DNA from 2 places in the Afipia sp. MLSD5-FHT05B12 genome. Region 1 is predicted to be linked to the other one. Evidence: riboswitches for the same ligand, from Rfam matches in the RefSeq annotation. Region 1 holds a riboswitch; the other holds the start of a gene.
The links. A riboswitch is a leader RNA that binds a small molecule or an ion and turns the genes downstream of it on or off. The one in region 1 is predicted to bind S-adenosylmethionine.
Positions count from the first base shown of each region.

Region 2: it holds a riboswitch for S-adenosylmethionine, as region 1 does, so the genes downstream of both, metX (homoserine O-acetyltransferase MetX) here and AC1Q6J_RS08345 (O-succinylhomoserine sulfhydrylase) in region 1, are expected to answer to the same signal.

Region 1 is NZ_JBXAFS010000004.1:263,389-278,188, reverse strand. It holds gene AC1Q6J_RS08415 (NADH:flavin oxidoreductase/NADH oxidase) at 1-720, opposite strand, end outside; gene AC1Q6J_RS08410 (hypothetical protein) at 1,563-1,802, opposite strand; gene AC1Q6J_RS08405 (hypothetical protein) at 1,799-2,299, opposite strand; gene AC1Q6J_RS08400 (DNA cytosine methyltransferase) at 2,341-3,012, opposite strand; tRNA gene AC1Q6J_RS08395 (tRNA-Gly) at 3,275-3,348, opposite strand; gene AC1Q6J_RS08390 (methylated-DNA--[protein]-cysteine S-methyltransferase) at 3,486-4,076, shown strand; gene AC1Q6J_RS08385 (helix-turn-helix transcriptional regulator) at 4,086-4,934, shown strand; gene AC1Q6J_RS08380 (VOC family protein) at 4,957-5,316, shown strand; gene AC1Q6J_RS08375 (SRPBCC family protein) at 5,345-5,740, shown strand; gene AC1Q6J_RS08370 (EAL domain-containing protein) at 6,000-7,208, shown strand; gene AC1Q6J_RS08365 (MATE family efflux transporter) at 7,215-8,648, opposite strand; gene AC1Q6J_RS08360 (acyl-CoA dehydrogenase family protein) at 8,763-10,526, opposite strand; gene gcvA (transcriptional regulator GcvA) at 10,679-11,572, shown strand; gene AC1Q6J_RS08350 (2'-deoxycytidine 5'-triphosphate deaminase) at 11,584-12,690, opposite strand; SAM riboswitch at 12,792-12,871, shown strand; gene AC1Q6J_RS08345 (O-succinylhomoserine sulfhydrylase) at 12,943-14,160, shown strand; gene AC1Q6J_RS08340 (PhzF family phenazine biosynthesis protein) at 14,185-14,800, shown strand, end outside.
Region 2 is NZ_JBXAFS010000011.1:94,680-109,479, forward strand. It holds gene AC1Q6J_RS15475 (SDR family NAD(P)-dependent oxidoreductase) at 1-444, opposite strand, end outside; gene AC1Q6J_RS15480 (multidrug effflux MFS transporter) at 597-1,814, shown strand; gene AC1Q6J_RS15485 (response regulator) at 1,816-2,190, opposite strand; gene AC1Q6J_RS15490 (MJ0042-type zinc finger domain-containing protein) at 2,191-3,060, opposite strand; gene AC1Q6J_RS15495 (cell division ATP-binding protein FtsE) at 3,237-3,896, shown strand; gene AC1Q6J_RS15500 (cell division protein FtsX) at 3,889-4,851, shown strand; gene AC1Q6J_RS15505 (YdcF family protein) at 5,060-5,695, shown strand; gene AC1Q6J_RS15510 (lysophospholipid acyltransferase family protein) at 5,736-6,512, shown strand; gene AC1Q6J_RS15515 (gamma-glutamylcyclotransferase) at 6,522-7,106, opposite strand; gene AC1Q6J_RS15520 (DUF2125 domain-containing protein) at 7,299-8,426, shown strand; gene AC1Q6J_RS15525 (prephenate/arogenate dehydrogenase family protein) at 8,689-9,633, opposite strand; gene hisC (histidinol-phosphate transaminase) at 9,630-10,724, opposite strand; gene AC1Q6J_RS15535 (chorismate mutase) at 10,747-11,586, opposite strand; SAM riboswitch at 11,791-11,870, shown strand; gene metX (homoserine O-acetyltransferase MetX) at 11,961-13,160, shown strand; gene metW (methionine biosynthesis protein MetW) at 13,171-13,830, shown strand; gene AC1Q6J_RS15550 (TIGR02594 family protein) at 14,018-14,635, shown strand; gene AC1Q6J_RS15555 (MOSC domain-containing protein) at 14,619-14,800, opposite strand, start outside.

The sequences.
Region 1 (14,800 bases):
GACCGACGAGATGCGAACGAACAGCGGCCGGTCCGAAGGCCACACCGCCCGCACCGTCTCGATGATTTCCAGCGGATACTTCATGCGCCCGGCGCGGTCGCCGCCATAGGCATCGTTGCGCTGGTTGGACAGCGGCGACAGGAATTCGTGCAGCAGGTAGCCGTGGGCGCAATGAATCTCGAGCATATCGAAATTCGCCTCGACCGCCCGCAACGTCGCGAGACGCCAGTCCTCGCGCAGCGCTTTCAAGTCCGGCTGCGTCAGTTCATGCGGCATCAGCCATCCGTCGTCCATCGGAATCGCGCTCGGCGCCACGATGGTCCACGGCGTGTCGCCGCGCGCATGATCCTCCGGCGTCAGCGCGGCGTTGCCATACCACGGCCGCTGCATGCTGGCCTTGCGCCCGGCATGGGCGAGCTGGATCGCAGGCACCGAACCATTGGCACGCAGAAATGCCGCGATCCGCTTGAGCGGCGCGATCTGCCCGTCGTGCCATAGACCGAGATCGCCGTGGGTGATGCGGCCTTCGGCATTAACCGCCGTGGCTTCCGTCATCACGATCCCGGCGCCGCCTTGCGCGAACTTGCCGAGATGAACCAGGTGCCAGTCGTCGGCCATGCCGTCGATGGCCGAATACTGGCACATCGGCGAAATCACGATCCGGTTTTTCGCGGTGACATTGCGGAGGGAAATCGGCGTGAACAGGCGGGGCTGTGACATCAGACCTCTTTGGATTTGAAGCTTTATCGGGGGACTGGAGCGGGCGAGGGGAATCGAACCCTCGTATGCAGCTTGGAAAACACTACTTCCAGTTTGTCAAATCAATAGGTTAAACGATTTTTTGCTCCACCATTGCTCGAACCAAACAGAAAATAAGGCGCCCCAATACTGAGGCGCCCTTCGCCCTGAAAATATCACTAGTGGCGCAGGTAAGCTATTTGCAGGTATCGATCGGATATTGATTAGAACCACCAATGCCGACGAAGTACTTTTCGCCGCGTTTGCAACGCGCAACACATTTCGGAATTTCAGCGCTACACACCGCGATGGCTCCAGCCTGACGCGTGGGATCGGGGACATTGCTCCGCGCCCAACTTTTACATTCGCTGCCTTGCTCAGAACACGACCGTGCTGAAGCCGAGTTTGAAACAATCGGAGTGAGCATTGCGCCAAGTATTACTGTGACCAATATTCCTAAAGTCGAAATCCTCATTTTTGTTTTCCCATTTGTATTTCCGAAGCCACTGTCTGCAACTTCAATAGCTCCTTATCATAAGGCTGTAGCAGCCCGTAGGGCGGATTGGAGCCGAAAGCGTATTCCGCCATTTCTGCAAAACAACGGCGGGCACGCCTTAGGCTAATTAACCCGCCCCACGCATTTGACTGACTGCGAAGCGCCTTGGCGCGAAGCAGGTTGGAGCGGGCGAAGGGAATCGAACCCTCGTATGCAGCTTGGGAATCAGAGTACGGCTTAACAATTCCAATTAGTTATAGCGTTTTGGCTCTTTTTTGGCTCCGCTTTTTTGCGGTTTCCGTGGGTAACAGTGGGACGCTATGGACCCTCAATCCGAGAAACCATGTTCATCTAGTAACTCGTCCAGAATGCGCTCGTATGCTGCCTCGTAAGTGTCCGCGTAGGTCTCATCGTATGCTTTTTGGGCGTCCTGTTTGGCTTCTTCCTCGGCTTCGATTTTGGCGCGCTGTTCCAATTCTTCACGGGTCACAGACGGATCAGCAACAGGCGCGTCGCGGACGGTCATGTTTTTGATGATGTCGTCGAGCAACTGCTTAGGGTCGGTCATCTTGTCCGGCTCCTGTCGAAGGCCCGCATGATCGCGAACAGAACAACACCCGATAAAAGTCCAAGGACAATTCCGTAGCCCAACACTTCGTTCTGCCTGACAATTCTCGACTGCCCCATATACAGCGTCCAGAAGATAATCAGTGAGGCGACGGCTGCAAGGAATGGCCACGTCAAACCTGGAGAGTTGAAAAGCCGCTTTTTGTCCGAACCACTAGGAAGTGCCGGTGGGGGAGGCTGTGCAATTCCCATCATCACTTTGGCTTGAGCAACTGCGTGCCGCAATTTAACTTTTTCGCTTTCCGGGATTATCGGGCGGCGTCCTGCTTTGATACTATTTGCGAAGCGCGCAAACTCGTCCTCACGGAGATTGTGGTCTGTGAGCATGAGCGAGAGCATCAATTCATCGTCGGAACGAGGCCTCGATCCGCAATTTTCGCAGCCGTTAAACGATCCCCACTTCGTCTCCCCGCAGTTAAAACAAACTGCTTGCGTCATTTCAACGCCCCTTATGAATAACAACCAACGTTAGCGCAGTCTCAAACTGCAAGCCGGAGGTTAGGCTCCCACGGCTTAATCGCCCAATCAAGGATGTGTTTGCCCAATTCAGGCTCCACGCAGTTGCGAAGCAACAGACGCTTATCGACTCCACCATAGCCGGAAATGTCGAGGCCGATCATTTCTGCCCGCTTTCGCATCTCGTCCGCAGCAGTGCCATGCTTCGGGCTGATATTCCTTTTGCCAGTTGCGAGCGGTGGCAGCTGGAAATTTGTCCAGAACCAATGCTTACCGAACTCAACTGGCTTAATGAGTGGCTGGTAGTATGCCATGACATTCTCGACACACCATTTCCCGCGATAGAAGTGTTTGAGAAAGATAATCTCTTGGTAGAGAGCCATGTTCGGATAACGTGGCTTCACCCCACCTCCGACCTCTAACTGCCTGGTGTTGTCCTTATACGGAGACAATACATTGGCCGTATTCATTCTCGAATGCGTCTGGCATGGCGGCGAACTCCAAATGAAGTCGAACTCGCCGAAGTGCTCTAAAAGATATTGGTGCGCGTCAGCGACAACGACTTCATCATTTGGGAAGAAGTCTCGATAAATCGCGGCAATCTCTGGCTTGTATTCGACCGCTGTGATTTCGTGCTCGTCTCCCCACAGCTTTCTATTTCCCCCAATCCCTGCGTACAAATTCAGTATTTTCACAATCCTTTCGCTTGAACGTGCGGCTGCTTGTGAGTAGCCGCACACTCAAACGCACAAGCTAATATGTGCTCATTGTCTCATGCCGCTGGAAACGTGCAACGCGGAGCTGTGTGTCTAAAATTGCTCCGTTTTGGCTCCGGAATCGCGTGGTTAAGCATGGAAACCACAGTCAAATCAAAGCTATCAGTACCCACAGGAGCCTAGAACGTCAGCTCTTTTCAAATACATACAGTGTGGAGAAACCCTATAAAACAAGGGGTATTGGAGCGGGCGAAGGGAATCGAACCCTCGTATGCAGCTTGGGAAGCTGCCGTTCTACCATTGAACTACGCCCGCGCAGGTCCGACCTTAGCCACACCCGGCGCCCAGCCGCAAGATGGCTGGTATCGCAGGATTCGGGTGGCGGACAGGACAAAAAAGCGCAAGATTCTCCAAGCCTCAAAAATGACGCTAGGGGCAGACTGGAGCGCGACATGACGGCTGGTTTTGCATTGTTCGACACGGCAATTGGGCGTTGCGGTGTCGCCTGGGGCGACCATGGTCTTCTGGGCGTGCAACTCCCCGAAGCCGACGACGCCGTGACCCGCGCACGCCTGCTTCAGAAAGCACCGGGCGCGCAGGAAACGACCCCGCCGGCGGATGTGCAACGCGCCTGCAACGCCATGACAGAATTGCTGAACGGCGAAGCGGCGGATCTGTCCTTCATTGTCCTCGATACCGGCCACCTGCCCGCCTTCAACCGCGGCGTCTATGACATCGCACGGACCATCGCGCCCGGCGAAACCTTGACCTATGGCGACATCGCCACACGTCTCGGCGACAAACTGCTGTCGCGCGCCGTGGGCAAGGCACTGGGAGAAAATCCTCTCCCCATCGTGATCCCGTGCCATCGCGTGCTGGCGGCGGGCGGCAAGACCGGCGGCTTTTCCGCCAATGGAGGCGTGACCACCAAGTTTCGCATGCTTGCCATCGAACGCGCCCGAATCGCGACCCGCGACACCGAGGATGCGCCGATGCTGTTCGATCCCGGCCTGTCGATTGCCCCACGGCGGCGCCGGGGATAACATCCCGTCATGAAGACCACGCTGTTTGAGACTGCGGCGCTGTCCGTGTTTGATTACCGATGCACCATGGGACCGGACGATAAGCCGTTCCCCGAACAGCACGCACGCAATTCGCTCTCCTATGTCCGCAAGGGCAGCTTCGGTTACGACACCCGCGGACGTTCCCACGAGCTGGTCGCCGGAGCAGTGATGGTCGGCCATGCCGGCGACGAATATACCTGCTCGCACCCTCATCATGTCTGTGGCGATGAGTGCCTGTCATTCCAGCTGTCGCCTGTGTTCGCCGACGATATGGGTATACGCAAGGACGCCTTGCGGATCGGTTGCGTGCCGCCGACACCTGAACTCATGGTCTATGGTGAGCTGGCGCAGGCCGCCGGGCGCGGCGACAACGACATCGGGATCGATGAAGCCGCGATCCTGTTCGTGAGCCGATTCATTGAGACAACGTCCGGAAAAACACAGAAGGCATCGCCCGCCACCGCGCGCGACCGCCGCCGCGCCGTCGAAAGCGCGCTATGGATCGATGCCCATGCCGACGAAGCAGTCGATCTGGAAACAACTGCAAAGGCTGCCGGCGTCAGCTCATTCCATTTCCTGCGGATGTTCTCGAATGTGCTCGGGGTGACGCCGCATCAGTATCTGGTGCGCGCGCGGCTGCGTCACGCCGCAAGACTGCTGGCCGACGATGCGAGATCGATCACATCGATCGCATTCGACGTCGGGTTCGGCGACCTGTCGAATTTTGTGAGGACCTTCCACCGGGCCGCCGGCGTCTCGCCACGGCGGTTCCGCGACGCGGCGCGCGGCGACCGCAAGATTTTCCAAGAACGGCTCAAGGCCGTGACCGTAGGGTAGTCTCCATCACAGGGAGACCACCATGTACGATCATATCGGACTGAAAGTCAGAAACCTCGACGCCAGCATCAAGTTCTACACCGCCGCGCTCGCACCGCTCGGCCACGTTCTCTGCTCACGCGACGGCAGCGGCGCAGGGTTCGGACCGAAGAATGCACCGGCGCTCTGGCTGCATCTGTCGGAAGAGCCCGAAGGAGCCGGCGCACATGTCGCATTCCGCGCGGCCAGCCACGACGCCATCAAGGCGTTCCACGCCGCGGGACTCAAGGCCGGCGGACGCGACAACGGCGGCGCCGGGCCGCGCGCGGATTACAGCCCGACATACTACGCCGCGTTTCTGATTGATCCCGACGGCAACAATGTCGAGGCCGTATGCGCATGATGCCTCGACCGGCGCGGAGGAAATGAACATGGCATCCATCCAGAAAGAGTTTGTGATCGCATCATCCGCGGATGACGTCTGGGATGCAGTGCGTGACTTCGGAGCAGTCCACACCCGGCTTGCACCCGGCTTTGTCACCAACGCGGTTATGGACGGCGACTCCCGGCTCGTGACATTTTCAAACGGCACGAGCGCGCGCGAAATTCTGGTCGATTGCGACGACGCGAAACGGCGTCTCGTCTATGCAATCGTCAGCGAACGGATCAGACAACACAGTGCTTCGGTGCAGATTTACGAAGATGGCGACAAGCGCAGCAAATTTGTCTGGACCGTGGACGTTTTGCCGAACGAAATCGCGCCATACATCAGCGGACAAATGGATCTGTCGATCGCGGCGATGAAGAAAACGCTCGAAAACGGCTAGTCATCCGATCGAACACGTCGTCCATCATGGCATCGGCGCCCTTCACGATAATCACGCTGCATTTCCTGAGTGCAGCGTGATCAAGCTCACATCAAACGGCGCTTGATGCGAACAGAACTTCATAAAACACCGCGTAAATTTGAATCTTTCTCGCGCCTTTAACCTTACCGAATTATACAAGTGGACGGTTCAACAATTCCACATTTGCGACCGCTCCATGACGCTAAGACTTCCGTCTCTGGGGACACGGAGGTGATGCATGAGGGGTTTCAGGCCCGCGGAATTGGATACGGTCGCGACATTCGGCCAGCGCAAGATGACACCGCGCGTTTGCATCGTCGACGCGAAGAGACACATCCGCACATTTCTCGCGGAGGCTCTTGAAGAGCTGGGCTTCGTTGCCTCCGAATGCGCCAGCGCCGACGAACTGCCTTTGCTGCTGGACCTGCATGCGCCCGACCTCATCCTTCTCGGAATTCCGAATGATGGCGTTCAGGCGGGGCATATCCTGAAAACCCTCATCGACAAGAAATTCGACGGCCGGGTGCTGCTGATCGGTCCAAAGGAGTCGATCGTCGTGAGTGCGCTCCGCCAGCTCGGGGAGGAACTCGGGATTGCGATGTTACCGCCGCTTGCCACACCGTTCAGCGCGGATGGCTTGCGGGCCAGTGTCGTCACGCTGCTTCCGCAACAAGCGCCGCCGAGTCCTCCTGTCGATGTCGCGGAGGCGCTGAAGGCGGGCTGGCTGGAGCTGTGGTATCAACAAAAAATCGACGCACATACGCTCGCGCCGCGCGGCGCCGAGGCGCTGATCCGCATGCGTCACCCGTCATGGGGCGTGGTGCCTCCGGCATCATTTATCCCCGACGATCGAGATCCCCAGTTCAGGGGACTGTCCGAATTCGTGGTCAGCCGCGCGCTGGAGGACTGGCATTATTTCGTGGATCAGCATGGCCCTGTCGACATCTCCATCAATCTGCCGATCAGCTTTCTCGAAGACCCCGCGTCGGTCAGCAATCTCTGCCGCCAGATTCCGGATCATCCCGCGTTCGGAGGATTGATCGTGGAGGTGAAGGGTTTCGAGATCATCCAGAACCTCGATCTGGCGATCGATGTCGCCAAGCGCCTGCGTTTCCACAACATCGCAATATCGATCGACGATCTTGGGGCCGACTGGCCGTTGCTCACGGAATTGAAGAGTTTTCCGTTCGTCGAAATCAAGGTCGATCGGGAGTTCGTCACCGGCTCCGCGGACAACCGCCTCAAGCAGACCGTCTGCCGCCGCATTCTCGAACTTGCAGATCGGCACGGCGCGCGCACCGTCGCCAAGGGCGTGGAGACCCGTTCCGATCTGGTCGCAACCCACGAGATGGGATTCGATCTCGCCCAGGGCTATCTGTTCGGCAAACCTGCCAATGCGAAGAAATTTGCCCGCGCCTCGCTCGCACGTCCGACCGTCCTCGCGTGACGATCCTCATCCAGCCTTGCTGGCCGCATCTCTCGCTCCCCAGTTCGTGAAACGAACTGCGGCAGCGGCGAGGATACCCAGCAGAATCATGGACACCGCTGCCAGCCAGAAGAAGTGCGTGCTGACCGCACCATACGACATCAGCCACCAACCGCCCGCCATGACGAATGCAAGCCGCGCCGTCTGTGCAAGCACCGGCCCGATCACGCGCGCGGCGCCCTGCGAGGAGAAATAAAGCGAAATCGCGAGGCCGACGAAGGCCAGGAAAGGCCCGACGATGGAGAGATACTCACGGCTCGCAGCCCGCACGGCGGCGTTGTCGGTAAAGATGTTCACCCAGATATCCGGATAAAGGGCGAAGAAGCCGCCGAAGAAACCGACCGCCGCGAACGATACGCCGCCGGCCGTCCAGGCAATCCGCCGGGCCCGGGCGATACGGCCTGCGCCGATCGCCATGCCGATCATCGGCACCGATGCAATGCCGACAGCGAACGCCAGCGACGTCAGCATGAATTCGAGCCGCGCGCCGATCCCGTAACCCGCGAGAACCTCGGTTCCGAAATTCGCCAGCAGATGCGTGAAGATCGTCACCGTCAGCACGATCTGCAACGGTGAAAAGCAGGAGATGGCTCCCACCTGCAAGATGTCATAGAACATGGCGCGCTGAAACCGGAAGTCCCTGAAATTCAGCTTCACGCGGCTGCGGCCGGACAGCAGATACCACGCCATGATCGCCGCCCCGATCGAGAACGCCATCAGCGTGCCGGCAGCAACGCCGCGCATGCCGAACTGCGGCACAGGTCCGAAACCAAGACCGAGTACGCCGCCGAACAAAACCTGAAAGAACGCCGAGTTGAGAATGATCGCCGACGGCAGCTTCATGTTGCCGGTCCCGCGCAACAGCGCCGCCAGCGTGTTCATGACCCATGGTAGCACCGCGCCGCCGAAGAAGATCTGCGAGTAACCGATAGCCTCATTCAGAACACGGCCCCGGCCTCCGAGGGCGGCAAACAGAGACGGCCCGAAGATCAGCATGCCGATCATGAAGGTCAGGCCGAAGCAAATTCCGATCATCAATGCATGCACGGCAAGCGCGGATGCGCGATCGGCATCGTTGGCGCCCAGCGCGCGCGCAATTGCGGATGCGACGCCGCCGCCCATCGCACCCCCCGACATGGTCATCATCAGAATGACGAACGGAAACACCAGCGCCATCGCGGCCAGCGGCTCGACGCCAAGGCGGCCGATATAGGATGTCTCGGCGATCGCGACGCAGGTGCCGGCGGTCAATGCGACGACGTTGGGAGCAGCCAGTTTCAACAACGTCGAAAGAATCGGGCCATCAAGCAGCGGATTTCTGAAGGGGCCTTTGACAGCAGGCAGCGGCGGTTTCTCATCCGCCTGCACCACAGGAATTTCGGCAGCTCCCAGCTCGGACATGCACTCCCCGGCGTGGCGGTCTCATTCATATCAGCCGCCTCCGCCGACCCTTACCATCAAACCGCTGACCCGCGATGCGCGCCTTGCGCATGGCGCCCAGTCACCGGCTCGGAGTCAGGCCGAACCGAGTATCCCGGCGGCATCCGCCATCGACATGGGCCTGTCGCCGAGCAGCCTCTCGGCAACCGCACCATCACGTTCGCCCGGCAAAACCGCGAACGGGTCTTGGGCCGTCAGGCGGTGATCGACCACGAGCTTTGAGAGCAGCAGTCTGCGCGCGTCACCACGCAGGGCATGAATCCGGCTGCCCTCCCAGGCGAACGTCACCGCGCTGGCGACGTGATAGAGCGTGCTGGTGGCACGGCGAGCCTCGGCTTCGTTCTCGGAGTGCCCGGCCACCTCGCGGGCGAAGCCGATCGCCTTGTCCGTCAGGTTATGAAGACGGTCGCGCCAGCCCTGCGGAATGCCCGGCGCATCGTCAATCCGCGCATGGAGATCGGCGCCGAGCGCCGCTTCGGCACCGTGCCGGCCGACTGCGCGCTTCAGCGTGTCAAGGGCAACGATATTGCCGGTGCCTTCCCAGATCGAACCGAGATGCGCGTCGCGCAGCAGCCGCGGCGTCGCGAACTCTTCGATGTAACCGATGCCGCCGCGCATCTCCATCGCTTCGCCGCATACCTTGCGCGCATCGCGCGTGGCGCGATATTTCAGCGTCGGTGTCAGCACGCGGAGCAATGCGGCGGCATCCTGGCTGCCTGCCTCGGCGCGGTCCAGTGCATCGGCCGTGACGAAGCTCATCGACACCGCCTGTTCGGTCGCCAGCATGATCTTCATCAACTGCCGCCGCGCCAGCGGCATATCGACAATGCGGCGACCGAACACCACGCGATTGTTGGCGACCGTATTGGCATCGTGGTGCGCGCGGCGCATCAATGCGGCGGACTTCACACCATTGGACAGCCGCGACCAGTTGACCATTTCGGCCATCTGCACAAAGCCGCGATCGAGACGGCCCACAGCATAAGCAATCGCGCCCTCAAGTTTGATCTCGCCGGACGCCATTGAGCGGGTGCCGAGTTTATCCTTGAGGCGCACAATGCGGTAATGGTTCGGCGAGCCATCATCGAGTTCACGCGGCATCAGGAACAGGCCGACGCCCTGCGTCCCGCCGACCGCGCCTTCCGGCCGCGCCAGCAGCATCACCATCTTGGCGTCGGCGTTCGAGCAGAACCATTTCTCGCCGTGCAGCCGCCAGTGATTGCCTTCCTGCACGGCAATGGTGGTCAGCTTGCCGACATCGGAGCCGCCTTCTTTTTCCGTCATGAACTGCCCGCCTTGTGTGAGCTTCGTCATGTCGGTCTGGGTCAGGCCGTCGAGATATTTTGCTTTCAGCGCGTCGTCGCCAAAGCGCGACAGCAGCCGCGCCGCGCCGTCGGTGACGTTGATCGGACAGCCAAGCCCGAACTCGGCCTGATTGAACAGGAACGTGAAGGCGTGTTTGGCGACGGCCGGATAGGTGTCCGCCCAGCCGAGAATGCCCTTGCGATGTGACATCGCATGAATGCCGAACTCGCCGTAAGCCGTGCGTTCAAGCTCGCGATAGGCGGGATGATATTCGATCCATTGCCGGTCATTGCCGAAGCGGTCGCGCTGATGCAGCACCGGACCATGCTTGTCGGCGAGGCGCGCGCATTCATCGAGATGACCGCCGGCGAGCGAGCCGAGCCGGTCCAGATGCGGCTCGATGTGCTGAAACAGCGCGGCGGGAAGATGGATGCGCAACAGATCGGCAAGGATCGGATCCGCGCGATAGAAATTTTGGCCCGTGGTGTCCGGCGCAATGAGCTGAGCAGCGCCCGGCGTGAGCGGCAGGTTCATGAGCGATCCTCTCCAGCGTTTCTGCTTTCACGCGGGACGATCGCCAGCGGCGGTCGTCGTCCCGTTCCGGCGCAAGGTTGAGAGCTTTTCGGTGGCGTGGCAAACGAGATTTCGGTAAGCTTCGATTGATAATTTCTCAATTGGGGTCCGCCATGACCCGGCGACTGCCGCCTCTTTCCAGCCTGCCGGTGTTCGAAGCCGCTGCCCGACGGATGAGTTTTCTGCACGCGGCAGACGAGTTGGGCGTGACGCCCGGCGCAGTGAGCCGGCAGATCCAGAACCTCGAAAGCCATCTTGGAACGCCGCTGTTCAGGCGGGCCAACAGGACGGTGGAACTGACCGCCGAAGGGCGCGCCTACATGCAGGACATCCAGAGCGCGCTGGAGAAAATCTCAACCGCGACGGAGCGGGCGCGGATACCGGGCCGCCGGCGGCCGCTCGCCATCTGCGCCTATCCAAGCTTTGCGATTCGCTGGCTGATCCCGCGCTGGCGCAGCTTTCATGACCAGCATCCCGAAATCGACATCCAGCTCACAACATCGCTCGACAGCGCCGACTTCAGCCGCGATCCGTTCGATGCCGCGGTGATGGTCGGCAACGGCCGCTGGCCGGGTCTTGCATCAATGAAGTTGTGCCCGATCACGGTGTTTCCGATCTGTAGCCCGGCGCGGCTGAAGGGACACGTGCCGCTGAAACATCCGCGCGATCTCGCCCATCATCAGCTCATTCACGCCACATCGCGGCCCGAGGACTGGCCGCGCTGGCTGGAAGAAGCCGGAGCCAAAGGCGTCGACGGCACGCGCGGCATCACGTTCGAGAACCAGACGCTCGCCTTCCAGGCCGCGCTGGACGATATCGGCGTCGCGATGGGCATCGAGACGCTGGTGGTGGATGAACTGGCGCAGGGCCGTCTCGTGCAGCCGTTCAGGCACGTCCGGCAGACCCGGAATTCGTTCTATCTGGTCTATCCGAAAGCGAAGGCCGGCAATCCGCAGCTTGCGGCGTTTCTGGAGTGGCTTGGGCGCAAGACGCCAGATGCTCGCTAATCCGATCCACGTCAGGTGCGGAAATGCTTCGAGAGCTTCAGGCCCTGGCCCTGATAGTTCGACGCGATACGCTGGCCATACAACGCATCGGGGCGCGACAGCATCCTTTCGTACACAAGGCGGCCGACGATCTGGCCATGTTCGAGAATGAACGGCACTTCGCGCGAGCGCACTTCCAGCACCGCGCGCGAGCCCTGTCCGCCCGCACCCGCATAGCCGAAGCCGGGATCGAAGAAGCCCGCATAATGGACGCGGAATTCTCCGACCAGCGGATCGAACGGCACCATCTCAGCGGCGAAGTCCGGCGGCACCTGCACCGCTTCCTTCGAGGCGAGAATATAGAACTCGCCGGGATCGAGGATCAGGCTGCGATCCGGCCGCGCGCGGATCGGCTCCCAGAATTCTCCCACCGTGTATCCTGCGCGGCGATCGACATCGACCACGCCGGTGTGGCGCTTGGCGCGGTAGCCGACAAATCCGTCGGAGCCTTCGCCGGACAGATCGACGCTCAAGGCCACACCGCCGGCGAGATCGGTCTCGTCGCTGTCGACCAGCCGCTCGGCCGCGTGCAGCGCGTGCAACTCATCGCTGTCGAGCAGCGCATGACCGGTGCGGAACCGGATCTGCGACAGCCGCGATCCTTCGCGCAACAGCACTGGAAATGTCTTGGGACTGATCTCCGCATAGAGCGGACCGTGATAACCGGCGGCAATCATGTCGAAGCGGCGTGTGCCGTCGGCGATCACGCGGGTGAAAACATCAAGGCGGCCGGTGGAGCTCTTCGGATTCGCGGCGGCCTGAATCATCGGCGGCAGCGCGAGGCTTTCCAGCAGCGGCACGATATAGACGCAGTTGGTTTCCAGCACCGCGCCATCGGACAGATCAATCTCGTGCAGCTTCAGTTCGTCGATGCGCTGCGCCACCGTTATGTCCGGCCCCGGCAAGAAGCTCGCGCGCACGCGATAGGCAATCGCACCGAGACGCAGGTCAAGACTGGCCGGCTGAATCTGGCTTTCAACGAACGGATATTCCGGCAGGATCAGGCCGGCATCGGCCATTGCCGCGATCATGCGGTCGGGCAGAATTCCTGTCGCGTCGGGTGGCAGGGGGAAAGGCACCTTTTCTGTCCTCGTTTAGCTGCCCGGATATGCAGAAAGTCAGCAAATATCGGTTATCCGATGGGGTGCTTGACGGAAAGAGCGTGCGGGATTAAGGCTAGGACTTATCCCGTGGTCATTTGAGCCGGCCGGCTTGCAGCCACGTTAAATAACTCGCTAAACAGGCCGGGGACAGTGTGATCCCGGCTTGTGGAAAGATTTTCCAGGCCGGTTTTTTTGTGTCCACCGCAAGGTGGCCACGATGGAGTACACATGTCCGAGACCAAAACGCCCGCAGCCAAGCAGCTGTCCCCGACCCGCAATTATCGCCCCGAAACCCGCCTCGTGCATTCCGGCACGCTGCGTTCGCAGTACGGCGAAACCTCCGAAGCGCTGTTCCTGACGCAGGGGTTCATCTACGACACCGCCGAACAGTGCGAAGCGCGCTTCACCGGCGCAGATCCCGGCTTCCTGTATTCACGATTCTCGAATCCGACGGTGTCGATGTTCGAGCAGCGCATGATCGAACTCGAAGGCGCCGAGGCCGCGCGCGCCACCGCGACCGGCATGGCTGCGGTCACCACCGCGATCCTCGCTCCGCTCAAGGCCGGCGATCACGTGGTCGCGGCGAAAGCGCTGTTCGGTTCCTGCCGTTATGTGGTGGAGGATCTGCTGCCGCGCTACGGCATCGAGTCCACGCTGGTGGACGGCCATGACCTCGACCAGTGGCAAAAGGCGATGCGTCCGAACACCAAATCGTGCTTCCTCGAAAGCCCGACCAATCCGACCCTCGACGTTGTCGATATCGGCGCCGTCGCCGAGATCGCGCATCGCGGTGGCGCGCGGCTGATCGTGGACAACGTGTTCGCGACCCCGATCTGGCAGAGCCCGCTGACGCTCGGCGCCGACGTTGTGGTTTATTCGGCGACCAAGCACATCGACGGTCAGGGCCGCTGCCTCGGCGGCATCATCCTGTCGTCGGAGGCTTTCATCCAGGAGCACATTCATACGTTCCTGCGCCAGACAGGGCCTGCGATGTCGCCGTTCAACGCATGGGTGCTGCTGAAAGGGCTTGAGACGCTGAGCATCCGGGTCAAGGCACAAACCGAAAGCGCGGCCGCCATCGCCGATGCGCTGGCGAAGCATCCGAAAATCTCGCGGCTGATCTATCCTGGCCGGGCCGATCATCCGCAAGCCGCCATCGTCAAGAAGCAGATGCGCGCCGGCTCGACGCTGATCGGCTTCGAGGTCAAGGGCGGCAAGGCCGCGGCGTTCCGCACGCTGAATGCGCTGAAGCTGGCGCGGATCTCCAACAACCTCGGCGACTCGAAGAGCATCGTCACCCATCCGGCGACCACGACGCATCAGCGCTTGACGCCGGAGGCGCGCGCCGAACTCGGCATCAGCGAAGGCTTCATCCGCTTCTCGGCGGGGCTGGAGCATCAGGACGACCTGATCGAGGATCTGACGGCCGCGCTGGAGAAGGCGTGAAGGCAGAAGCGAGCTGGAAATTTCATGAGTACATTTTCGTTCCAGCAGGTCGATGTCTTCACCGGCAAACGGCTCAAGGGTAATCCGCTTGCCGTGGTCATTGGCGCCGACGGGCTTTCCGACGACGCCATGGCTGGGCTCGCGAACTGGACGAACCTGAGCGAAACCACCTTTCTTCTGAAACCGACGACGGCAGAGGCTGACTATCGCCTGCGGATCTTTACGCCATCAGGCGAACTGCCGTTTGCCGGTCATCCGACATTGGGCAGTTGCCATGTCTGGCTGAGCCTCGGAAATGCCGCCAAGCAGGCCCACGTCGTTCAGGAATGCGGTGCAGGCCTTATCAAAATCAGACGCGACGGGAACAGGCTGGCATTTGCCGCGCCTCCTCTGCGCCGGACCGGCAATGTCGAAAGCGATATTCTCGATCAGATCGCCCGCGGCCTGCAGGTTCGCCGGGACGCCATCACGGCATCGCAGTGGATCGACAACGGCCCCGGCTGGGTGGCGGTGATGCTGACGTCGCGAACGGAGATCCTGTCGCTGACGCCGGACTACCCGGCCCTTGGGAATCTGAAGCTTGGCGTGGTCGCGCCTTGGGACCCTTCGCGCGACGGTAAGGATGCCTCTTTCGAGGTTC
Region 2 (14,800 bases), on a different contig from region 1:
CGAGGCGCGAAGCGCCGAGATCGAGGTGATGTTCACGATCGCGCCGCCGCCGGTCTCCCGCATCAGCGGCGCTGCCGCCTGCGTGCAGAGAAACGGTCCTGTGAGGTTCACCGCCAGCACGCGGTCCCAGTCGGCCTGCGTCGTTTCCAGCAGCGGCTTGAAGATGGCGATGCCGGCATTGTTGACCAGCGCATCGAGCCGTCCGAAGTGCTGGACGGCCTGCCTGAATGCAGCGGCGACCGCGTCGGCATCCGATACGTCGCAATGGATCGCCAGTGTGGTATCGGGTGCGGCGAGCGCCTTGAAGGTCTGGGCGAGCAGGTCTTTTTCGATATCGAGCAGCACGACCTGCCAGCCTTCCGCCAGAAATCGTTTCGCCGCGGCAAGTCCGATGCCGCGCGCCGCGCCCGTCACCAGCGCCACCTTCCGTTGTTCCTTGGTCATGTCCGGTCCCGTTTCTTGATTGACGCCATCAGCGCTCTCCATGGCATTGACCATTTTTCGCGGACCGCCACAACAACTTCGCATGCCAGCCGCGTGACCTGATCGCGCGTCTGCTCACACAATCGACAAGAATATTCAGGATATGTCACGCCATGTCTTCCAGCTCTACGTCTTCCAGCTTTGCCAAAAACGCGATCGTTCTGGGTCTGCTGTCCGCGATCGGGCCTTTCGCCATCGATATGTATCTGCCTGCGCTCCCGGCAATCGCATCGGATCTCCAGGCGTCCACAGCGGCCACCCAGATGACGCTGATGGCGTTCTTCGTGGCGTTCGGGGTTTGCCAGATCGTCTATGGACCGGTCTCGGACATGGTGGGCCGCAAGCCGCCGCTTTACTTCGGGATCGTGGTTTTTGCGCTCGGCAGCATCGGCTGCGGCCTTGCGCCGAGCATCGCGTGGCTGATCTTCTTCCGCTTCGTGCAGGGCCTCGGCGCGGCGGCGGTGATGGTGATACCGCGTGCCGTGATCCGCGATCTCCACACCGGCGTCGATGCGACGCGGTTGATGTCGCTGGTCATGCTGGTGTTCAGCGTCTCGCCGATCCTGGCTCCGCTGGTCGGCAGCGGCCTGATCGTGCCGTTCGGCTGGCGCGCGGTGTTCGCCGCCGTGACCATCGCGTCCATCCTGTCGTTCCTGCTGGTCGCTTTCGTGCTTCCTGAAACCCGGCTGCCAGAAGAGCGGGTCGAGGTCAGCGTGCGCAGCGTACTGGGCGGTTTTGGCGAACTGTTCCGCGACTGGCATTTCCTTGGACTGACCTTCATCGGCGGTTTCGGGATGGCGAGTTTTTTCGCCTTCCTCGCCAGTTCGTCGTTCATCTACATCGGCCACTTCGGGCTGACGCCGACCCAGTACGGCCTGACGTTCTCGGTGAATGCCATCGGCTTCATCGGCGCCTCCCAGTTCAGCGCATATCTGGCTTCGCGCTTCGGCATCACGCGCGTGGTGTCGGTCGCCGTGACCTGCTTCGCGGTGGCAACGGTTGCCCTGTTTGCGGTGACCGCTGCCGGTGTCGACAGCCTCGCTGTGCTGGTTGTGATGCTGTTCATCGCCAATGCCTGGCTGGGGCTCGTGATTCCCTCGACCATGGTGCTGTCGCTGGAAGATCACGGCCCCATCGCCGGCATGGCGTCGGCATTGGGCGGGACGTTGCAGATGATCACGGGCGCGGTGATGATCGTCGTTGCCAGCGCATTCTTCGATGGAACGGCGCTGCCGATGGTGACCACGATTGCCGTCTGCGCGGTCGCGGCTTTCATCCTGACGCGGCTGACGCTTGGTCCGCGCAACACCGTCTCGCAACTGGCGGAGTGACCTAGTCGTCGCGCGACGCCAATGCGTCAGCGACCGCGGTGCGGATGTCCGCCACCGCGAACGGCTTGGTGATGACGTCGTGGATAATCGCTTCCAGCCCGGACGCCCGCTCACGCTGGTCCGCGAAGCCGGTCATCAGGAGAATCGTCAGGCGCGGAAAGTCGCGCGCGGCGGCCAGCGCCAGCGCGATGCCGTCCATCACCGGCATCTTGATATCAGTGAGCAGAAGATCGAACGCACCCTCGTCACGGTTCAGGATCTCCAGTGCCTCGGCGCCGTCCTCGGCGGTGACGATTTCATGGCCGTCCATGGCGATCGCACGCGCCACCAGCAGGCGCATCGACTCCTCGTCGTCGGCGATCAAAACACGGGGCATTCAGGTTCCTCCGGTCGCGATATCCCGCTTGTGGAAGAATCTCACGGCTATTTCACGGCCTTCGGCCGGCGGCGACGCCAGCCGTGTCTTGAACCAGGCGCGCTCGCCGGGATTGAGCACGGGCTGCTCCAGCACGGCATTCCACGCATAGATGTCCGCGCCATTGGCGTCGCGCACGATGAACCGCAGCCGCGGAATCTCCACCGACTTGCGTGCGATATCGACGAGTGCTCCTTCGATCAGCAGCACCGTCTTGTTGTTCACCGTCTCGGTGCTGATCTTGAGATCCTCGAAGGCGAGACCGCGCAGGTTCACACCCATGCCGATCATCTTGAAGAACGCAGCGGTTTGCGGCATCGCGCGCACCACATCGGCGCGCCAGGCAAGCAGGGCGAACACCACCGCGCCGAGCGCCATGCAGGCCGTCGGCAGGGTCAGGACGCCGGGGAGGGCTTTCGCCCAGTTCGCGGATTTCAGGAACGGTGCGACGGATGAGCCGATTTTCCTGATCCGGGAGGATTTGGCCGGGCCTGTCTCGGTCATGGCCTCCTGCTGGGCCAATGCAGTCCAGTTCTGGTCAGTTGCTTGTTGAGAAGCCGGAGGCTCGGACCACTCGCTGGAAATGGACGGGCTTTCGACATGCGGCATATCATTGTTGCGCCAATCGCCCGATCCGCCGTCCCGCGCTTCAAAATCATCATGGGGAGGGACTTCTTCCACCTCGTATCCGGACATGGCCGAGGCCAGTTCCTGCGGCACGGCGAGCCAGACTTCCTGGCAGCGGGCGCACCGCACACGGCGCCCCGCCGCGCTGAAATTGGCCGGATCGACCGCGTAGGATGTCGTACAATGGGGGCAAACGATATGCATGGAATCGCCAGAATCAACGCGCCAGAATCGGACCACCAGAACCTATCTGGCGTCCGTTAACGAATCGGAAACCATAACGGCCGCAAAAGCGTTTTATGGCATCCGCCCCTGCGGCTGCCGGCCGGACGGGGCGCCCGGGACGGTATCTCCATCGGTCTTGTCGAACGGAGCTGAGATTGGTCCGGTTCGAAAATGTCGGTTTGCGCTACGGGCTTGGCCCGGAGGTTCTGCGCGACCTGACCTTCCAGATCCCCGCCCGCTCGTTCCAGTTTCTCACCGGGCCGTCCGGTGCCGGCAAGACCTCGCTGCTGCGCATGCTGTTCCTGTCGCTGCGGCCGACGCGGGGTCTGGTCAATCTGTTCGACAAGGATGTCTCGCTGCTCGACAAGGATGCGCGCGCCGAACTGCGTTCGCGCATTGGCATCGTGTTGCAGGACTTCCGGCTGCTCGATCACATGACGACTTATGAAAACGTCGCGCTGCCGTTCCGCGTCATGGGCCGCAGCGAATCCAGCTACCGCAAGGAAGTCATCGATCTGCTCAACTGGGTGGGTCTCGGCAAGCGGATGGATGCGCTGCCGCCGATCCTGTCGGGCGGCGAGAAGCAGCGCGCGGCGATTGCGCGCGCGGTGATCGCCCGGCCGCAGCTGCTGCTGGCGGATGAGCCGACCGGCAACGTCGATCCCTCGCTGGCGCGGCGGCTGCTCAGTCTCTTCATTCAATTGAACAAGTCCGGTACCGCTGTCATCATCGCCACCCACGACATCGCATTGATGGATCAGTACGAGGCGCGGCGCATGGTGCTGCATGAATCGCGGCTGCACATCTATGATTGACGACCGCAAACCCGTGATGGATCTGGGCGACAGCACGTCGGAAGTCGCGGCGCATGCGCGCAACCTGTCGCCGATCGTTCCGCGCGGTTCGATCTCCGGGCGCGCGTTGATCGCGGTCGTCGCCATCATGACGTATCTCGCATCGATGACGACCGGAGCGGTGCTGCTGGTGCGCGCATCGGCGGCCGAGTGGCAGTCCGACGTATCCAGCGAGCTCACCATCCAGTTGCGGCCCTCACCGGGCCGCGACATCGAGCGCGACGTCCGCAGCGTCACGGAGGCGGCACGGGCGCAGCCCGGAATTCTGGAAGTGCGGCCGTTCAGCAAGGCTGAGTCGGCGCGGCTTCTGGAGCCTTGGCTGGGCACCGGACTGTCGCTTGACGATCTTCCCGTTCCGCGCGTGATCGTCGTGCGTGTGGCGCCGGGTTCGGTGCCGGACCTTGCGGTCTTGCGCCGCAGTGTCGCCCAGGCGGCGCCGTCCGCCACCATCGACGATCATCGCGCCTGGATCGAGCGTATGCGATCGATGACGGGCGCGATTGTTCTGGCCGGCACCGGGATTCTTGTTCTTGTAATTGTGGCGACCGTGATCTCGGTGTCGTTCGCCACACGAGGTGCGATGGCGGCCAACCGGCCGATCGTCGAGGTGCTGCATTTCGTCGGTGCGCAGGATCGCTATATCGCCAACCGTTTCCTGCGCCATTTTCTGCGGCTCGGTCTCGAGGGCGGTCTGATCGGCGGATTGGCGGCGATGCTGACATTTGGCTTCTCGGAATCCATCGCAAGCTGGTTCTCGGGGACGCCGGTGGGCGATCAGTTCGCGGCGCTGCTGGGGACGTTCGCGCTGCCGGCCTCGGGTTATCTGGTGCTGGCTGCCCAGACCCTGATGATCGCCGCGGTCACGGCATGGGCCTCGCGGCGGACGCTGTTTGCGACCCTTGAAGAGATCGATTGATTGTGTTTTCAGGCGGGGGACGGCACTGGCTGACAGCCCGTCAAAACATGGTGTTGGCGGGGTTTGAGGCCACAGCCACGCCGGATTTTGAGATAGACTGGAACCTGCGCAACAACGTGATCTGCGCCTGAGCGAGTTGAGATTGCCCGAGACCACACACCACCGCGATGCCACGCCGACGCACGGGCGCTTGCGCCATCGTGTTGTGATGCTTGCTGTTGCCGGAATCCTTCTTTTTATCGGGCTGGGCTTCGTCGATTTCCTGTCGCGGGTGCCGCCCGCCGAAGAAAAGCCGTCGCGCAATGCCGACGGCATCGTGGTCCTCACCGGCGGTTCGTCGCGGGTCTCCGACGCGCTGGAATTGCTGTCGGTGGGATACGGCCGCCGGCTGCTGATCTCCGGGGTGCATCCGACCAACGGCTACAGCGACATCCAGCGCACGCTGCCCGACAGCCAGCGTCTGCTCACCTGCTGCGTCGATCTGGACCGGTCAGCGGTCAATACCCGCAGCAATGCGACGGAGACGCGGCGCTGGGCGGTTGAGCGCGGTTTTCGCTCCCTGATCGTGGTGACATCGAACTATCATATGCCGCGCGCGATCGTCGAACTGTCCCACGCCATGCCGGACATCGAACTGGTTCCGTTTGCCGTGGTCGGCGACAAATGGCGCGAAGAGCCGTGGTGGACGAGTGGCGCTGCCTTGCGGCTCCTGCTATCGGAATACGCCAAGTATCTTTTTGCGCAGACGCGGGTCGCTTTCGGCGGCGTGGGGCAGGGCGGCATGCCGGAGGCCGGTGCGCTGAATCCGTCACCCTCAAAGCCGCACACCGTGTCTGCTAACTAGCTGTCAGCTTCTGATATTTGCACTCTGGGCGGGTTTGTCGATGGTTTCGGTTTTTTTGCGTTCGCTGCTCTACAATATCGTTTTCTATCTGAACCTTGTCTTCTGGGTGCTGCTCGGCCTTCCGACCTATGCGATGCCGCGCTGGGGTATCGTCTGGATCGCAACCAACTGGGGCAAGACGAGCATCTGGTGGATGCGGATCATCTGCAACACGAAGGTGGAGTATCGCGGCCTCGATAAGATCCCGAAAGGCCCGCTGATCGCCGCATCGAAACATCAGTCGGCCTGGGAAACCTTCGCGCTGCTGCAATTCTTCGATCAGCCGCTTTATATCCTGAAACGCGAGCTGCTCTGGCTTCCGTTGTTCGGCTGGTATCTCAGCAAGGCCGGTATGATCGGCGTCAATCGCAAAGCCGGCGGACGCACATTGATCGACATCACCAGGCGCGCCGCCCAGGAAATCCGGCGCGGCCGCCAGCTTCTGATTTTTCCCGAGGGAACGCGGCGCGCCGTCGGCGCACAGCCGGACTACAAGAACGGCGTCAGTTTGATTTATGGCGAGGCCGGTGTGCCCTGCATTCCCGTCGCGCTCAATTCCGGATTGTTCTGGCCGCGCCGGACCTTCCTGCGTTACCCCGGCACGCTCGTGATCGAGTTTCTTGATCCAATTCCGCCGGGTCTCAAACGGCACGACTTCACCGCGCGCCTGCAAGCCGCGATCGAAGAGGCGACCGATCGGCTGGTGAAGGCGGGGCGCGAGGAGCAGGTCCGCTTGATCGGGTTTTCCGCGCCGGTCGCCGCGTCCGTCCGATCCTGAAGGTATCGATCAGGTGTGGCGATGCAGGGCGCCTTCGCCGTGGAGCATCGCCGCGAGACGATGCAGCGGCGCGTCGCGAACGCCCTGCGCTTCCAGCGCGGTCACCGTCGCGATGACATATTCGTCATTCGGCCCATAGGCGCCGTGACCTTGCCGCACCAGTTTTAGCTGCTCGTCCATGGTCAGCCGTCCGGCATATTGATCGTGGCTGCGGTCGGCGACATAGGCGAGCGCGCTGACCCTCTGGCGGGCATCGCCCTGAAGCCAGACGGAACGAATGACCTCGCGATAGACGCCGGTGACCTGCTCGCGCTCGCGCAGATAAGAGACGGTTGATTTTCTGTCGGCCGCGGCCACCCGGAACGCGACGCCCTGACAGGCGCCTCCGCGATCGAGGCCGAGCACCAGGCCCGGCTTTTCCGGCGTGCCGCGATGGACCATCGAGTAGATACAGAGCGAACGGTGCTCGCCGATCAGCCGCGCCGGCTTCTGCTCAAGGAAGGCGAAGCCCGGCTTCCAGATCAGCGATCCATAGCCGAACACCCACAGGTCGCCCTCGGGAAACTCGGATTCTGAAAGGATTTTTGCAGCCATGGCGACGTCACCTGATGGATCACGCCTACCAGTCCACCATCGTGCGCGCAACCTGAGGAGCCTCAAGCTTATGGACTTCAAGGCGATTTGCGCGAAAGGTGCATCTTTCAATTGCCTGATTCCGGTGTTCTAGCTCCTGCCATGCCGACATCTCCCATCGCACCTCGCCGCCGTCTCTGGCCCGTTTTCGTAATGCCGGTTCTTGTCCTTGTCGCAGCCGCGGCGTGGAGCGGGTTCTGGTTCTATGCCGCGTCTCATGTCGACGAGAAATTCGATGAATGGCGCACGCGCGAGGCGAAGTCCGGCCGCGCCTACGAGTGCGCCAACCGCTCCGTCGCGGGATTTCCGTTCCGCATGGAGGTTCGCTGCGAAAGTCCGGTGGTGACGCTGACGTCGCAAACCGCCGACCAGACCCAGCTCACCGCACGGCTGAAGGATATTCTGGTCGTCGCGCAGGTTTACGATCCGGCGAAGATCATCGCCGAATTCACCGGACCTGCCACCGTCGCAAGCCGAGGCGAGGCGCCGTCCTTTGTCGCTGGCTGGACCACCGGCCGCGCCAGCGCCTCCGGTCTGCCTACGCCGCAGCGCGTCTCGCTGGTGTTCGACGATCCGGCGCTCGATCGCATGAACGCTTCAGTGCAGACACCTTTGTTGCGCGCCAAGCATCTCGAACTGCACACGCGCCTGCTGGAAGGCTCATTGTCCAACAACCCGGTGGTGGAAACCGCGTTTCAGGTGACGGCGGGAAGCCTGCAAGGATTGCATCCGATTCTCGCCGAGCCGTTCGACGCGGACATCCGCGCGCTGCTGCGCGGCCTGAAGGACTTCGCGCCGAAACCCTGGCCGGAGCGTTTTCGTGAAATTCAGGCCGCCGGCGGCCGCCTCGACTTCACCCAGTCGCGCGTGCAGCAGGGCGAGACCATCGCGGTCGCCGCAGGCTCGCTCGCGCTGACACCGACAGGTTATCTCGACGGCGAACTGACCATGACGGTCGCCGGGCTCGAGCGGGTCGTCTCGCAGCTTGGCATCGACAAGCTCCTGATGGAGGGTGTGCCGCAATCATCTGTCGATCGCATCGCGCCCGGCATCAGCGCGCAGGACGTCAACAAGGTGATCGGCGCGCTCGACCGGATGATTCCGGGCCTCGGCAATGTCGCGCGCAAGAACGCCAATGCCGGCGTGGTCGCCGGCATCAACATGCTCGGTCAGGCCTCGACCCTCGAAGGCAAGCCGGCGCGGGCGTTTCCGCTGAAATTCACCGAGGGCGTGATTTCCATCGGCCCTTTGCGGATCGCGCAGACAGCACCGCTGTTTTAGGCAAGTCAAAACGCCATCTTGGAGGTTGTTTATCGGCCATCACCCCACCCGGCTGACCTTTGGCATAGCCGATGCAAAGCATCGGCGTTCTATTCTAAGAACGGCGGCCAGAGGCCGCCTACGCACCCTCCCCATCGAGGGGAGGGATAGCGCGCGCGGTTGGTCAACGATGCTTTTATCCCTCCCCCTTGTGGGGAGGGTCGGCGCCATAAGCGCGTTTACGCGCGTCTTCGACGCGCTATAGCGCCGGGGTGGGGGTAAATTACTTTTCCGCCGGCTTCGGCAGGTTCGCGTGCTTGCGGCCGAAATCCGGATCGGCGGTTTCCTGGCCGAGATTGACGATGCCGCGGCGGATCGCTCGCGTGCGCGTGAAGTGATCGAACAGCGCCTCGCCGTCGCCGCGGCGGATCGCGCGGGTCAGCTTCGAGAGATCTTCCTGAAACGCGCCGAGCATTTCCAGCACGGCATCCTTGTTGGCGAGAAACACGTCGCGCCACATGGTGGGATCGGATGCGGCGATGCGGGTGAAGTCGCGGAAACCGCCCGCCGAGAATTTCAACACTTCCGCCTGCGTCACATCTTCCAGTTCGTCGGCGGTGCCGACGATGGTGTAGGCGATCAGATGCGGCAGGTGGCTGGTGACGGCGAGCACGAGGTCATGATGATCGGCGGCCATGGTCTCGACATTGGCGCCGAGCGCGCGCCAGAAAACCGCGAGCTTCTCGACAGCGGCCGGATCGGCGTCCGGCGGCGGCGTCAGGATGCACCAGCGATTGATGAACAGTTCGGCGAAGCCTGAATCGGGGCCGGAATGTTCAGTGCCCGCCACCGGATGCGCCGGAATGAAATGCACGGTCTTCGGCAGATGCGCGGACATGTCCCGCAGCACCATGCCCTTGACGGAGCCGACATCGGAGACGATCGCGCCGGGCTTGAGATGCGGCGCAATCTCTTTTGCGACCGGCCCGCAGGCGCCGACCGGGATAGACAATATAACGAGATCAGCGTCCTTAACGGCCTCCGCGTTCGTCTCCACCACGCGATCGACGATGCCGAGGTCCTGCACGCGCGCGCGGGTCGCGGGCGAGCGCGCCGTTGCCACGATCTCGCCTGCAAGCCCCTGGGCGCGCGCCGCACGCGCGATCGAGCCGCCGATCAGGCCGAAGCCAATCAGCGCGATCCGCCCGAACATAGGCGCGACGCTCATTTCTGCCCCATGAATTCGGCAAGCGCCGCGACCACGAGACGGTTGGCTTCCTCGGTACCGACGGTCATGCGCAGCGCATGCGGCAGTTTGTAGTTTTTCAGCGCGCGCAGGATCAGGCCGCGCCTGGTCAGGAACGCGTCTGCATCGTCAGCGGTCTTGCCCTTCGTTTGCGGAAAATGGATCAGGACGAAGTTCGCGACGCTCGGCGTCACCTCAAGCCCGAGCTTGCCGATTTCATCGGTCAGCCAGGTGCGCCACGTGTCGTTGTGCGCGCGGGACCTGTTCTGGTGCTCGGCGTCTTCCAGCGATGCGATCGCCGCGTCCGACGCGGGCGTCGAGACGTTGAACGGGCCGCGAATGCGGTTCACCGCATCGATAATGTTGGCGGGGCCATACATCCAGCCGACACGCAGCGATGCGAGGCCGTGAATCTTCGAGAAGGTGCGCGTCATCACCGTGTTGTCGGTGGTCGCGACCATTTCAATTCCGGCCTCGTAATCGTTTTTCGAAACGTATTCCGAATAGGCCGCATCGATGACCAGCAGCACATGCGGCGGCAATCCGGCGCGCAGCCGCTTGACCTCGTCGAACGGAACATAGGTGCCGGTCGGGTTGTTCGGATTGGCGAGCCACACCATCTTGGTGCGCGGCGTCACCGCGCCGAGGATCGCGTCGACGTCCGCGGTGTAGTTCTTCTCCGGCGCGATCACATTGATGGCGCCGTTGCCCATGGTCGCGATCGGGTAAACCAGAAAGCCGTGGGTGGTGTGGATCGCCTCGTCGCCGGGGCCGAGATAGGTGTGCGCCAGATAGTTCAGCAGTTCATCGGAGCCCGCGCCGCAGATGATGCGGTCGGGATCGAGTCCATAGGTGCGTCCGATGGTTTCGCGCAGCGCGCGCGAGGTGCCTTCCGGGTAATCCTCCAGATGATCGGCGGCGGCCTTGTAGGCGGCAATGGCTTTCGGCGACGGCCCGAGCGGGGTCTCGTTCGCGGACAGCTTGAAGACGCGGCCGGTCAGCCCGGCGCCGCTCTTGCCCGGCGTGTAAGGCGCAATATCGAGAATGCCTGGCTTCGGCACAGGACGGGACATCAACTTGAACTCCGAAAGAAGACTATTTGGACGCAGTGGTCGGCGGCACCGTATAGCGCGTTGCATGGCTCCCGACGAGAGCCGATGAACGCACCGACGCTCCGGCTGCGATCAGCGCAGCGGTGATTTTCTTTAAGCCATCCGGGCCCGGAACCGAGATCAGCAAGGCCGCGCCGTCGGATGCCGTGTCGGGGACGGCGATGATTTCCGAGAACGGCGAAAGTGCCCGCGCCACATCCGCGCTCCAGCCGGAGACGCGAACGCTCCACATCCCGACTTCGGTGACCATGGCGTCGGCAGCGACGCGCGAGACCACGAACACCGGCAGCGCGGCGGGATGATCGGCGCGCTCGACGAACGGCAATCGCGCGATGATCTTCGGCGCGGCTGCGGGCTCCAGCGCGATCCACCATGGCAGACGGCTGCTGACAGCCGAGATCAGCGCGAGATCGCCCTTGGATCTGGCAACGGCTTCGACCGCGGCTTCGGCATTGAAATGCGCGACGAACGGAACGGTGAAACCGAAATGAAACCGCGCCGAATCCCGCATCGCGGATTCGCCGATGGATAGATCCGCATGCACCGAGAACGGCGCCTGCACGTAGGTGAACGTCGAGATGATGACGCGCCAGATGCTCTCGACGGTGTCGAGCGGCAGGATGCCGCGATGACGCTGCACCAGACGGCGCATCATGTCGGCCTCGCGCGCGGGCCGGAACGCCGAGCCGACTTCCTGCGTCTTCTTCACCGAGATCAGGCGATCGATGATGTCGCCGCGCTTCATCAGCAGCTCATGCACCTGCTCATCGATGGAATCGATTTCGCGGCGCAGGTCCTGCAGTGATGGCGGTTGCTTGGTCATCGGTTCAACCTGGGTCCGAACGCTGATTGCGGCGCAAAGGCCGCCTGGAATTCATCGAAAGCGGGGATGTGATGGCCGCATTGATAGGCAGGAGAGCGCCTGAAAGCAAAGAAAACATTGGCAATTCCGGCCTCCAGCCGCGGCAGAAGAGGCATGTGATATCGCGGTGCAGCTTGACGAAAAGGCCGTTCGTGATTAGTAACTTAGCCATTCCGTGGTCATTTGAGCCGGCCGGCTTGCAGCCACGTTAAACAACTCGCTAAACAGGCCGGGGATGTAAGTGATCCCGGCCGAACCTCGTTTCAGGCCGGGTTTTTTGTGGCCTGATTTCCGATGTTGGTCTTTCGTGACCTGCTGAGGAGGCCAGTAGCAAGATGGTTAATGTCAAACCGTTGAAGAGTGATAAGGCGTCTATCGAGCGTGCGCACGAGGCGGATCATCCGTCGTCGCTGGTCGCGCTGTTCGGTGTGGACAAGCCGCTGCGGCTGGATTGCGGCATTGATCTCGCGCCGTTCCAGATTGCCTATCAGGCCTATGGCCAGCTCAATGCCGATCGCTCCAACGCCATTCTGATCTGCCATGCGCTGACCGGGGATCAGCATGTCGCGAACGTGCATCCGGTCACGGGCAAGCCCGGCTGGTGGCAAACGCTGGTCGGCCCCGGCAAGCCGATCGACACCGATCGCTACTATGTCGTCTGCGCCAACGTGATCGGCGGCTGCATGGGGTCGACCGGGCCCGCGTCGACAAATCCGGCGACCGGCAAATTGTGGGGTCTGGATTTCCCCGTCATCACCATTCCCGACATGGTGCGGGCGCAGGCGATGCTGCTCGACCATCTGGGTATCGAGAAACTGTTCGCCGTGGTCGGCGGCTCGATGGGCGGCATGCAGGCGCTGCAATGGACCGCGGCCTATCCGGAGCGCGTGTTCTCCGCGCTGGCGGTGGCGTGCAGCACGCGGCATTCGGCGCAGAACATCGCATTCCACGAACTCGGCCGTCAGGCTGTGATGGCCGATCCGGACTGGCGCGGCGGGCGCTATTTTGAGGATGGCACCCATCCGCACCGCGGGCTTGGCGTTGCGCGCATGGCCGCGCACATCACCTATCTTTCCGACGCGGCGCTGCATCGCAAGTTCGGCCGCCGCTTGCAGGATCGCGAGGTGCCGACGTTCTCGTTCGATGCGGACTTCGAGGTCGAGAGCTATCTGCGTCATCAGGGTTCGTCATTTGTCGAGCGTTTCGACGCCAACAGCTATCTCTATCTGACGCGCGCGATGGATTATTTCGACATCGCCGCCGATCACAACGGCGTGCTGGCGGAAGCCTGGCGCGGCACGCGCACGCGCTTCTGCGTGGTGTCGTTCACCAGCGACTGGCTGTTCCCGACATCGGAGGCGCGCGCGGTCGTGCATGCGCTGAATGCCGGCAGCGCGCGGGTGTCGTTCGCGGAAATCGAGACCGACAGGGGCCACGATGCGTTCCTGCTGGATGTGCCGGAGTTCATCGAGATTTCCCGCGCATTCCTGGAATCGGCTGCGTCGGCGCACGGCCTGACCTCGGCAAGCAGGTAGGAGCGCCAAGATGACAATTCAGGATCAGGCGTTCCGGCCGACCGCGGTTCTTCCCGTCACCGAGAACGGCTATCGCGCCGATCATCTTTTAGTCGCGCAGATGGTCGAGCCCGGCTCGCGGGTGCTCGATGTCGGCTGCGGCGAAGGCGATCTGCTTCGTTTGCTGGAGACGCGCGGTGTTGACGGGCGCGGCATCGAACTGTCGCGCGAGGGCGTCAACCGCTGCGTCGCCAAGGGCCTCGCGGTGGTGCAGGGCGACGCCGACACCGACCTGATCAATTATCCCGACGATGCGTTCGACTACGTGATCCTGTCGCAGACCTTGCAGGCGACACGCCAGCCGCGCGTGGTGCTTGAAAACCTGCTGCGCATCGGCCACCGCGCCATCGTGTCGTTTCCGAATTTCGGCCACTGGAAAATGCGCCTCCAGTTGCTGGTGAAGGGCCAGATGCCGCGCACCGATAATCTGCCGGCGACATGGTACGACACGCCGAACATCCATTTCTGCACCATCAAGGATTTCGTGCAGCTCTGTAACGAGATCAACGTCAAGATGGAGCGGGCCGTCGCGCTCGATCTTTATGGCCGGCCGCTGCGGCTCAATGCGCCGTGGTGGTTCTGGAACATGTTCGGCGAACAGGGTGTCTTCCTGCTCACGCGCCGCGATTAACATTCGCGGTTCCAATGTGGCCGTGTATGTTCGCATTCTCGCCACGAAATGATCGCGCTATCGCCGCGAAATGAATCCGCGAGTGCCTTATCGCGTCTTGCTCTCGTCACATCCTCCCGTTTTTTGCGCTGCGGTATGTCGTTCGCGTGCGAACGATGGGCACAGGGGGTGTCACGAGGACTAATGGATGACTGTATCGCGTAAACTTCGCCTGCCACTTCGAGGCGCCGCGTTGGCGCTGTGTTCGGTGGCAATCGTCGCACTGGCAACTCCGGCTTCGGCGAGGCCGCATCACGGCGCAAGCCGGCACACTCACGCTCACCATTCCAAGCATCATGCCAAGACGCATTACGGCCACCGCACTCGCCATCATGCGCGGCGCGGGCGTTACGCAGCGGCTGCGGAAGCGTCAGCTTCGCAGGGTTTCGGTGGTTTCGGTGGCGGCTTCGGAGGATCGAATGTTGTCGCCGAAGCGCGGCGTTATATCGGCAGCGGAAATCCGACAGGCCGCTCCAGCCTCTGGTGCGCGCGCTTCATGAACATGGTTCTTGAGCGTTCCGGCCACAAAGGCACCGGCTCCGACATGGCGCGTTCGTTCGCGGGCTACGGCCAGCGCATCTCCGGCCCGCAGGTCGGCGCCATCGCGGTGATGTCGCGTGGCCGCCGTGGCGGTCATGTCGGCATCGTCAGCGGCATCGACGCCAAGGGCAATCCGATCGTGATCTCGGGCAACCACGGCCACCGCGTCGCCGAGGCAAGCTATTCGCGCGGGCGCATCTACGCCTACGTCATGCCGTCGAGCTGAGTTCTGTGATTGTATCGCCGGCGGCAATCGTGCCGCCGGTGATCACTTCGGCATAGACGCCGCAATCGGCGTGATCGAACATTTGCATCAGCGCCTGCGGAATGTTCATGTCGCGCTCGGCTGTGACCGGATCGACATTGACGGCGGCACAGCGGACGATCCGCT